Thermus aquaticus: one gene and its partner. The protein of the gene in region 2 binds, or shares a complex with, the protein of the main gene of each other region. Links are inferred from orthologs where the notes say so. Each region holds a gene or a part of one and is shown on either strand. Other genes may lie near its edges.

The links.
Region 1: the proteins of dnaG (region 2) and dnaB are in contact, whole or in part, in a crystal structure (PDB 2R6A), measured with the Geobacillus stearothermophilus proteins. The link is inferred for Thermus aquaticus from one-to-one orthologs. Residues at the interface, in WP_049624496.1 of Geobacillus stearothermophilus: Lys456, Leu457, Leu458, Pro459, Ala460, Asn463, Ala464, Leu467, Leu535, Leu536, Ile537, Ala538, Gln544, Glu545, Asp548, Tyr549, His552; in WP_033016901.1 of Geobacillus stearothermophilus: Ser13, Glu15, Ala16, Gln18, Glu91, Leu92, Asp94, Ala95, Val96, Pro97, Thr98, Ala99, Ala100, Asn101, Tyr104, Tyr105, Ile108.

What each region holds. Positions count from the first base shown.
Region 1 is NZ_LHCI01000106.1:131,252-134,127, forward strand. It holds dnaB (replicative DNA helicase), read left to right. Parts: upstream 1-709; coding sequence 710-2,044; downstream 2,045-2,876. Other genes in the region: BVI061214_RS01670 (transglycosylase SLT domain-containing protein), read right to left, coding at 1-576; BVI061214_RS01680 (protoglobin domain-containing protein), read right to left, coding at 2,041-2,589; BVI061214_RS01685 (glutamate synthase-related protein), read right to left, coding at 2,637-2,876. UniProt on the Escherichia coli protein: The main replicative DNA helicase, it participates in initiation and elongation during chromosome replication. Travels ahead of the DNA replisome, separating dsDNA into templates for DNA synthesis.
Region 2 is NZ_LHCI01000106.1:2,039,987-2,047,328, reverse strand. What follows is about bases 2,125-5,124. They hold dnaG (DNA primase), read right to left. Parts: upstream 4,492-5,124; coding sequence 2,758-4,491; downstream 2,125-2,757. Other genes in these bases: BVI061214_RS11755 (zinc-ribbon domain-containing protein), read right to left, coding at 4,470-5,124; BVI061214_RS11765 (malate dehydrogenase), read right to left, coding at 2,125-2,717. Outside these bases: BVI061214_RS11775 (aspartate kinase), read left to right, coding at 84-1,301; BVI061214_RS11770 (hypothetical protein), read left to right, coding at 1,340-1,633; more of BVI061214_RS11765, read right to left, coding at 1,734-2,124; more of BVI061214_RS11755, read right to left, coding at 5,125-7,055; BVI061214_RS11750 (hypothetical protein), read right to left, coding at 7,057-7,342. UniProt on the Escherichia coli protein: RNA polymerase that catalyzes the synthesis of short RNA molecules used as primers for DNA polymerase during DNA replication.

The sequences.
Region 1 (2,876 bases), 1.9 Mb from region 2 along the record:
CCACAGGGCGTACCCCAGGCCCAGGTACCCCCTGGGGTCCGCCTCCGCCCAGGCCCGGTAGAAGGGCAGGGCCTCCCGGTAGCGCCCCAGGCGGAAGAGGGCCTGGGCCCTCAGGTCGGGCCGCTGGTCAGAAGGGAGGACCGCCAGCAGGGCCTCATAGGCCCGCCCCCGGAAGAGGGCCTCCCAAAGCCTCTCCCCCTCCCCCAGGCGGAGGAGGGCGGCCACGGCCTCGGGCTCGGGCAGAAGCCTCTCCCAGGCGGAAAAGGCCCGGGGGTCTTTGGCCCATTCCAGAAGGGGCGCCGCCACCCGCCAGGCGGGCTTGGCCTCCCAACCGGGCTCCAAGGCCCTCACCCCCTCCAGGAAGAGGGCGTAGCGCCAGGCGTACTCCGCCCGCTCGGCCAAGGGGACCTCCTCCCGCTGGGCCAGGCGGGAGCCCGCCAAGAGGGCGGCGTACCCCCCGCCCTGGGCCACCTGGCGCAGGGCCTCGAGCCTCCCCGTCTCCAGAAGGGCGTAGGCCTCGGGCAGGCCCTGGGCCCGGCAGGCGAAGAGAAGGAAGAGAAGCCACCAAAGCCGCACCCTCCCACCCTAACAGGCCCCGCCTGAGAAGCCTTAGAGGGAGGGGCCCAAAAGGGCTATCGCGGGGCAATCCTTCCCTCAGGGATAGTCCCCTTTCGCCGGAAGGGGGGGAGGGCGTAGCCTGGTAGGGCTTATGGAAGGCCCTATTCCCCCCCACAGCCTCGAGGCGGAGCAAAGCGTCTTGGGCTCCATTCTCCTGGACTCCGACGTCATGGACGAGGTGGAAGGCCTCCTCCCCTCCCCCGAGGCCTTCTACGCCGAGGCCCACCGCAAGATCTACGCCGCCATGCAGGCCCTAAGGAGCCAAGGCAGGCCCGTGGACCTGGTGACCCTTTCCGAGGAGCTTTCCCGCAGGGGCCAGCTGGAAGAGGTGGGCGGCACCGCCTACCTCCTCCAGCTCTCCGAAGCCACGCCCACCGCCGCCTACGCCGAGCACTACGCCCGCATCGTGGCGGAGAAGTGGACCTTGAGGCGGCTCATCCAGGCGGCGGGGGAGGCCATGCGCCTGGCCTACGAGGAGGCCGGGAGCCTGGACGAGATCCTGGACACCGCCGGGAAGAAGATCCTGGAGGTGGCCCTCACCAAGACCGACACCGAGGCCAGGCCCATGCGGGAGCTGGTCCACGAGACCTTTGAGCACATTGAGGCCCTCTTCCAGAACAAGGGGGAGGTGGCCGGGGTCCGCACCGGCTTCAAGGAGCTGGACCAGCTCATCGGCACCCTGGGCCCAGGCTCGTTAAACATCATCGCCGCCCGCCCCGCCATGGGCAAGACCGCCTTCGCCCTCACCATCGCCCAGAACGCCGCCCTGAAGGAGGGGGTGGGGGTGGGCATCTACTCCCTGGAGATGCCCGCCGCCCAGCTCACCCTGCGCATGATGTGCTCCGAGGCCCGCATTGACATGAACCGGGTCCGCCTGGGCCAGCTCACCGACCGGGACTTCTCCCGCCTGGTGGACGTGGCAAGCCGCCTCTCCGAAGCGCCCATCTACATTGACGACACCCCCGACCTTACCCTGATGGAGGTCCGGGCCCGGGCCCGCAGGCTGGTGAGCCAGAACCAGGTGGGGCTGATCATCATAGACTACCTCCAGCTCATGTCCGGACCCGGGAGCGGGAAGTCGGGAGAAAACCGCCAGCAGGAGATCGCCGCCATCTCCCGCGGTCTCAAAGCCCTGGCCCGGGAGCTAGGCATCCCCATCATCGCCCTAAGCCAGCTCTCCCGGGCGGTGGAGGCCAGGCCCAACAAGCGCCCCATGCTCTCGGACCTCCGGGAGTCGGGCAGCATTGAGCAGGACGCCGACCTGGTCATGTTCATCTACCGGGACGAGTACTACAACCCCCACTCGGAGAAGGCGGGCATCGCCGAGATCATCGTGGGCAAGCAGAGAAACGGCCCCACGGGCACGGTGGAGCTTCAGTTCCACGCCAGCCACGTCCGCTTCAACGACCTGGCCCGGGACGCCTAGGGGGAAAGGAGGGCCTTGGCCCCCTCCTTAAGGGCCTCCCCCACGTCCCGGTGGCCCAGGAGAAGGCCGCGGGCGAGGGCCTCCAGGTAGCTCTCCTCCACCAGGGCCACCTCTATGGCCAGGATCTTTTCAAAGGCCTCCACGGCGCTGAAGACCTCGAGGCCCCGCAGGGCGCTCCGCAGGTGCTCCAGGGAAAGCTCCTGCACCAGGCCCATGGCGGGGACCATGGCCCTAGGCCCGATGCCCAGCCTGGCGTGCACCAGCCCGATGCGCCTCCGCCTTTCGGCGTAGGCCCGGTCGTAGGTGCCCGAGAAGAGCTCCCGGTACCAGGCGGCGAAGGTGCCGTAAAGCCTCTCCACCCGCCCCGGCACGGCGTGGAGGATGCTGGAAAGCTCCTCGTCCCGCCCCAGGTAGTCGTAGAAAGCCAGGGCTACCTCGGGAGCGATGGGGGCCATGACCTCCCCCAGCTCCTTCAGAATGGCGGCATGGGTCTGGGTAAAGCCTGTGCGCCGCTTGAGGAGGTCCAGGAGCTCACCGGGGTCCACGGGACAAATGTACCTTGCCCGTCCCCCCAGCGTCTAGGGCCCAGAGGCTACTCGGTGCTCACCCCCTGGTCCACCTGCTGGCTCACGGGCTCCACCATGCGGAAGTGCCGGACGGGGTCTTCCAGAAGCCTCTCCAGCCGGACCGCCTTCTCCTCCCGCCTGTTCTCCCTAAGGACCCGGATGTAGGCGCCAAGAAGCTCCCGCACGTCCTCCACCCCCCGGGCGTCCAGGGGCTTCACGGCCACCTTGGCCCCCTTGGCCAGGCGGCGGCGCATGGCCTCCTCCGT
Region 2 (7,342 bases):
TCCCAGAATACGCCCCTTGGCGAGGAAGGGCAAATGGGCTAAGATGCCTCTTCAAACCGCCCGGGGGGCGGGAAGGAGGGAACGTGGCCCTGGTGGTTCAAAAGTACGGCGGCACCTCCGTGGGTGACCTGGAGCGCATCCACAAGGTGGCCCAGCGCATCGCCCACTACCGGGAAAAGGGGCACAGGCTGGCGGTGGTGGTCTCGGCCATGGGGCACACCACCGACGAGCTGATCGCTTTGGCCAAGCGGGTGAACCCGAGACCGCCTTTTCGGGAGTTGGACCTCCTCACCACCACGGGGGAGCAGGTCTCCGTGGCCCTTCTTTCCATGCAGCTATGGGCCATGGGCATTCCCGCCAAAGGGTTTGTCCAGCACCAGATCGGCATCAAGACCGACGGGCGCTACGGGGACGCCAGGATTTTAGAGGTGGACCCGAGCCGGATCGTGAAGGCCCTGGACGAGGGGTACGTGGCGGTCATCGCTGGCTTCATGGGCACCACGGAGGAGGGGGAGATCACCACCTTGGGCCGGGGCGGGTCCGACACCACCGCGGTGGCCATCGCCGCCGCCTTGGGGGCCAAGGAGTGCGAGATCTACACGGACACGGAGGGGGTCTACACCACCGACCCCCACCTGATCCCCGAGGCTAGGAAGCTAGAGGTCATCGGCTACGACCAGATGCTGGAGATGGCGGCTTTGGGGGCCAGGGTTCTCCACCCCAGGGCGGTCTACTACGCCAAGCGCTACGGGGTGGTCCTGCACGTGCGCAGTAGCTTCTCCTACAACCCCGGTACCCTGGTGAAGGAGGTAAGTATGGAGATGGGCAAGACGGTGACGGGGGCGGCTTTGGACCTGGACCACGCCCAGATCGGCCTCATCGGCATACCCGACCAGCCCGGTATCGCCGCCAAGGTCTTCCAGGCCCTGGCCGACAGGGGCATCGCCGTGGACATGATCATCCAGGGGGTGCCCGGCCACGACCCTTCCCGGCAGCAGATGGCCTTCACGGTCAAGAAGGACTTCGCCCAGGAGGCCCTCGAGGCCCTGGAGCCCGTTTTGGCGGAGATCGGGGGGGAGGCCCTCCTCAGGCCGGACATCGCCAAGGTGTCCATCGTGGGCGTGGGCCTGGCCTCGGCCCCGGAGATCCCCGCCAAGATGTTCCAGGCGGTGGCCTCCACCGGGGCCAACATTGAGATGATCGCCACCAGCGAGGTGCGCATCTCCGTCATCATCCCGGCCCAGTACGCCGAGGCCGCCCTGAGGGCCGTGCACCAGGCCTTTGAGCTGGACAAGGCCTGATAGAGCGCCTTCACCTTTCCTGGGAGGGCCTTCTCGCTTTGGCCCGCCGCCTGGCGGAGGCCCTTCGGGAGGAGGAGTTTGACCTCATTCTGGGTATCGCCCGGGGCGGCCTCATCCCCACGGCCCTCCTGGCCCTCTCGGTCCGGGACATCCTGACGGCGGCGGTCATGTTCTACGAGGGCGAGGAAACCCTGCCCGAGCCGGTCTTTTTGCCGTTCCCCCGGACCCCCTCCTCTTCGGCAAGCGGGTTTTGGTGGTGGACGACGTCTGGGACTCGGGGCGCACCGCCTGGGCGGTGGAGGTGTGGGGAAAAGCCTAAAGGCCAGGGCTAAGGGTCCAGAGCCCGACCTTGGACCCTAACCTTGGACCCTAATAGTCCCGGTACGCCCTTTTGGGAGCCCCCATGCTGGCTTGGGCCAGCATGGGGTGGTATCAGATCAGCCCCAGGGCCTTCACCTGGGCCATCTCGTCCAGAAGCTCCTGGGCGGTGATCTCCATGCGCTTTCGGGCGAACTCGTTGATCTCTAGGCCCTCCACGATCCGGTAGACCCCGTCCTTGGCGGTCACGGGGAAGGAGTAGACGATCTCCTCGGGGATGCCGTACTCCCCCTGGGAGGGGACGGCCATGGAGACAAAGTCCCCCTCGGGGGTGCCCAGGGCCCAGTCGCGGATGTGCTCAATGGCGGCGTTGGCGGCGCTGGCGGCGGAGGAGGCCCCCCGGGCCTGGATGATGGCCGCCCCCCTCTGGGCCACGGTGGGGATGAAGACCTCCTCGTACCACTTCATGTCCACCAGCTCCAGAGCGGGCCGCCCGTCCACCTCGGCGTGGAAGAGGTCGGGGAACATGGTGGAGGAGTGGTTGCCCCAGACGGTGATCCGGCGGATCCGGTCCACGCTCACCCCGGTCTTCTTGCTGAGCTGGGCCTTGGCCCGATTGTGGTCCAGGCGGGTCATGGCGGTGAAGTTCCTGGGGTTGAGGCCGGGGGCGTTCTTGTAGGCGATGAGGGCGTTGGTGTTGGCGGGGTTGCCCACCACCAGCACCTTCACGTCCTTCTTGGCCACCTCCGCCAGGGCCCGGCCCTGCTCGGCGAAGATCCTGCCGTTCAGCTCCAGGAGGTCCCGCCTCTCCATGCCCGCCTTCCTGGGGGCCGCCCCCACCAGGAGGGCGTAGTCGGCGTCCTTGAAGGCCACCTTGGGGTCGTCGCTGGCCTCGAGGCCGGCCAGGAGGGGAAAGGCGCAGTCCTCCAGCTCCATGACCACGCCCTCCAGGGCTCTCATGGCCTGGGGGATTTCCAGAAGCTGCAGGATGATGGGCTGGTCCTTGCCCAGCATCTCTCCCGCGGCGATGCGGAAGAGGAGGCTGTAGCCGATCTGGCCTGCGGCGCCGGTTACCGCCACGCGAACGGGGCTTTTCATGCTAACCTCCTTCGGGCCTTCGCCCAAGGGGATTCTACCCCTAAAGGCCCCGGTAGATGCGCCTTTCCGCCTCTATGGCCTGGTCTAGCTCCTGGATCTCCCTTAGGAGTTCCTGGCTGGGGTTTTGCAGGAAGATCTCCTTCAGCTTGGCTCGGCGTTCCAGGTAGTAGGCCTCCCTCAGGCGGGCTAAGGCCTTGTCCATGACCTCGGGGAGGCGGGAGGGGTCCACCTCGGGGGCCAGCATGAGGCGCTCCAGGAGGATGCCCCCCGCCTCCTTGCGGCTCAGGACGCTCCGCAGGTAGTCCTTGCGGGGCTCCTTGCGAGCCAGCTCCAAAAACTCCGCCAGAAGGGAGCCCTCGGGGGGCCAGACGTGGTCGGCGGCGTAGAGGACCCAGTTTAAGAAGCTCTCCTCGGGCAGGGAGAGGAGGAGGGCCATCACGTCCAGCTCCAGGAGGAGGGTACGGTTTCTGGGCTCGGCCTTGGGGGGCGGGGGGGGCGGGAGGGGCCTGCCCCGCTTGCGGGCCTGCAGGTAGTCGGCGAGCTCCTTGGGGGAGAGGCCCAGGCGCTCCACCACCAGGGCCTTCAGGCGCTCGGCCACGGGGTCAAAGGGCTCGGGGGAGAGCATCCTGGGGGTGAGGGCCTCGAGGACCTTCCGCTTGTGCTCGGGCCGGGAGAGGTCCAGGCCCTTGGCGGCCTCCTGGAAGCGGAACTCCACCTCGGGAAGGGCCTCCTCCAGGGCTTTCCCGAAGAGGGCCCGGCCCTCGGGGTGAAGGAGGAGCTCTCCCGGGTCCTTGACGGGGAGGCGGACGGCGTAGAAGAGGAACTTCCGCGCCATCTCCAGGTCCAGGCTCTGCAGGGTGGCCTTCTGCCCGGCCTCGTCGGCGTCAAAGGCCAGGTAGACCTCCCGCACCTCCTGGGTCTTCAGAAGCCTCGCCTGCTCCTCGGAGAGGCCCGAGCCCAAAACGGCCACGGTCTCGGAAAAGCCCAGCTGGTGGAGGGCGATGGCGTCAAAAAGCCCCTCCACCACGATGGCCCGCCCCTCCCGGAGCCTGGCCTTGGCCTCGGGAAAGGCGAAGAGGACCTCCCGCTTGCGGAAGAGGGGGGTCTCCGGGGAGTTCAGGTACTTGGGGGCCTCGTCCCCCAGGGCCCTGCCGGTGAAGGCCACGATGCGGCCCAGGTGGTCCTTGATGGGGAAGGTGATGCGGTTTCGGAAGCGGTCGTAGTACCGCCCCTCCTTCTCCGCCAGAACCCCCGCCTTTAGGCCCTCCTCGGGGCTCACCCCGTGGCGAGAGAGGTAGGTGAGGAGGCCGTCCCCTTTGGGCGGCGCGTAGCCCAGGCCGAAGCGCCCTACGCTTTCCCCGGAAAGGCCCCGGCCCTCCAGGTAGGCCATGGCCTCGGGGTGGGCCCTTAGGCCCTCCTGGAAGTAGGCCTGGGCCAGCTTCAAGACCTCGTAGAGCTCCTTGCGCCGCTCCCCGCCCAAGCGCCTGGGGAGCTCCACCCCGGCCTCCTCCGCCAGGCGCTCCAGGGCGGTCTGGAAGTCCAGGCCCTCTATCCGCTCCACGAAGGCGATGAGGTCCCCCCCGGCCTTGCAGCCGAAGCAGTGGAAGAGGCCCTTCTCCTCGTCCACGTAGAAGGAGGGGGTCTTCTCCTGGTGAAAGGGGCAGAGGCCCTTCCACCGCCCCCGGCCCGCCGGCTTCAGGGCCACGTAGCGGGAGACCACCTCCTTGAGGGAGAGGCGGCGCTTGATGGCCTCTACCACCTGGACCAAATCCATGTTATCCCCCGGCTACGCCACAGCTGGCGAACCCACCGCCCCAGCATACCGTACCCCTGGAGGCCCTCGGGCTCCTCCCCCAGAAGGGCCGCCTTCCAGGCCCGGGTCAGGGGCAAAGAGGGGGTGAATCCCAGGAGGTGCTCCACCTTTTCCCCGGCCTCGAGGAGGAGCTGGGCCCTCAGGAGCCTGGCCACCTCCAGGTGCACGGCGAAGCCGGTGCGGTGGGTCTGGTAGAGGAGGTGCTGGGAGAGGACCTGGGCCTTTTTGGGGGCCCGGGGCCAGAGGTAAAGGGCCAGGGAGGTGAGGGTCAGGTGGTGGACGTAGGGGTTGGCAAGCCGCCGGGCCTCCTTCAGGGCTTCCTTGAGGAGGCTCATGGGGTTTTCGCCCCGAAGCCAGCGGTGGTGGGCCATGGCCAGGAGGGCCAGGCCCCGGCCGTCCTTGTGCTTGAGGGCCTCCTGGAAGAGGTCTTCGCGGAAGCGGCCCCTCACCGCCCAGGCGGTGAGCAAAGCCGCCGCCAGCCAGGGGTGGGGGGCCTTCCGGTAGGCGGCCTCGCCCTCGGCCAGGGCCTCCTGGAGGCGGCCCGTCTCCAGAAGAAGCCGGATTCGCGTGGCCTGGTGGCGGACCTGGGCCTCCAGGTCCCCCGGTTCGGCTTCCAGGAGGAGGGCCTCGGCCTCGGCGTGGCGGCCCAGGTCCATGAGGAGGCCCGCCTCCAGGCTTCGGCGGTGGAGGAGGAGGCTTTTGGGGGCCTGGGGAGGGAAGGGGGTGAGGACCTCGAGGGCCTTCAAGGGCTGGAAGCGCCGCCACAGGGCCCCGGCCGCCTGGAGCCTGGCCTTGGCCTCCTCCAGGGGGTAGGGCCTGAGCCCGGGGAGAAGGGGGAGGAGGTCCAGGGGGTCTTTGGCCTCCCGGAAGGCCGTGAGGACCGGGTCTTCGCGCCTGGGGCCCGCCTCGGCCTCGAGGGCCAGCCCCAGGGAGGCCAGGGCGTCCTGAAGCTCGGGCTTCAGGGCTTCCTCCAGGGCGGGGTCGGCCCTAAGGGCCTCCTGGTAGAGGGGGATGGCCTCCTCCGGATGGCCTTCCCGCCAGGCCTTCTGCGCCAGGAGGCGGAGGGTGAGGGCCGCCTGCCGCCCCTCGCCCGCCCGGTGGAGGTGCCGGGCCATGGGGAGGAGCTGGCCCCGCTTTTGGTAGAGCCTGGCCGCCTCCAGGTGCCAGGCCCGCTGGGTTTCGGCGGGCACGAGGCGGAGAGCGGCCTCGCCCACCTCCTCGAGGGGCCGGTTCCCCTCAAGGAGCCCTTCCCGAAAGAGCCTCTCCCGGGAAAAGGCTCCCACCAGGCCCGTTAGCGCCTCCTCGGGAACCTCCCCCAGAACCCCCCAGGCCAAAAGGGCCTGGCGCTCCCGGGAGGGGAGGGCGTCCAGGGCCGGCTGGAGGGCGAGGAGGAGGGGGACCTCGCCCCTTTTGAGGCCCAGGTGGGGGGAGAAGAGGGGCCTGCGGCTTTCCAAAAGGAGGAGGAGGTTGGGGAAGGGGTGGAGGAGGAGGCGCTCCAAGGTGAGGTCCGGGGCGTGGAGGTCCTTGAGGACCAGAAGGAGGGGCGCTTTCAGGGAGAGGAGGACCCGCCGCCAGGCCTCGAGGATGGCCCCCTCCAGGGCCTCCCGGCTCCAGCTGGGGCGGGGAAGGAGGCCCAGGCTGTAGCGCCAGGCGGTTTCCAGCTTAGGGGGTAGCCCCGCCTGGGCCAGGAGGACCTCCGGGCTTCCAAAGGCCTTCTCCACGGCCTCAAGAAGGGTAACCCGCAGGGGGGTTTCGGGGCCCATTCGCTCCAGGACCACGGCGGGGAAGGGGGGGTCCTCCAGGAACCTGTCCAGGAGGAGGCTTTTCCCACTCCCTGGAGGGCCCACCAGGTTGAGCCGGGCCGGAGGAGCCCGGAAGGTGTGGCGGAGGCGGGCGAGGAGGGCTTCACCCTCGGGGTCCAGCTCCAGGCGGACCTCCAGCAGCCGGTAGGCCTCCACCGGGCCCAGGCCCCGGGCCTCGAGGGGGCCCACGGCCTCCCCCCGGGCCCCCCGGGCCAGCTCCAGGGTGAGGCGGTCGGTGAGGACCTCCCCCGGCCTTCCCAGCTTGGAGAGCCGCTCGGCCAGGACCACGGGGGGGCCCAGGGCGGTGGGGTCCCCCGCCTGGCCGTCCCCCAGGGGGGTCCAGAGCACCTCCCCGCTGGCCACCCCCACCCGGGCGGGAAGGGGGGAGGCCCGGACCATGCCCAAGGCGGCTTCCAGGGCCCGCCAGGGCTCCCGGCCCCGGGCCCTGGGGGCCCCGAAGAGGACCAGAACCCCGTCGCCCAAAAACCGGTGGACGAAGCCCCCGTGCTCCCTAGCGATGCGGGCGGCCTCCTCCAGGACCCCCTGGAGGGCCTGGTAGGCGGCCTCGAGGCCCTCCCGGAAGCGCTGGCTGGAGCCCACCAGGTCAAAGAAGACCACGCTGACAAAGCGCCTCTCTGCGGACAGAAGCACCCCCAGGGCCCGGCCGCAGGCCATGCAGAACCGGGCCTCAGGGGGGTTTTTCTGGCCGCAGGCGCAGCGCATCTCACTCCCGGAAGAGCATCAGGGGGGGCCAGAGGTGGACCTGGGCCCGGCTGGGCAGGGGGGTTTCGCTGTAAAGGAGGAGGGGGATGGGCTCCTCCAGGAGGTAAAACCCCTCTCCCAGAGGCCTCGCCTTCCCCCCGATCCGGTAGGCGGGGCCCATGAGCTCCAAGAAGGCCTCACCCTCCCAAGGCTTCACCTCCCGGGCCACCCCGTGGAGGAGGGCCCGGACCCGGCCCGTGGGGGCCGGGGGAGCGCCCCGGTCAAAGGCGTAGAGGATGAACCCGCCC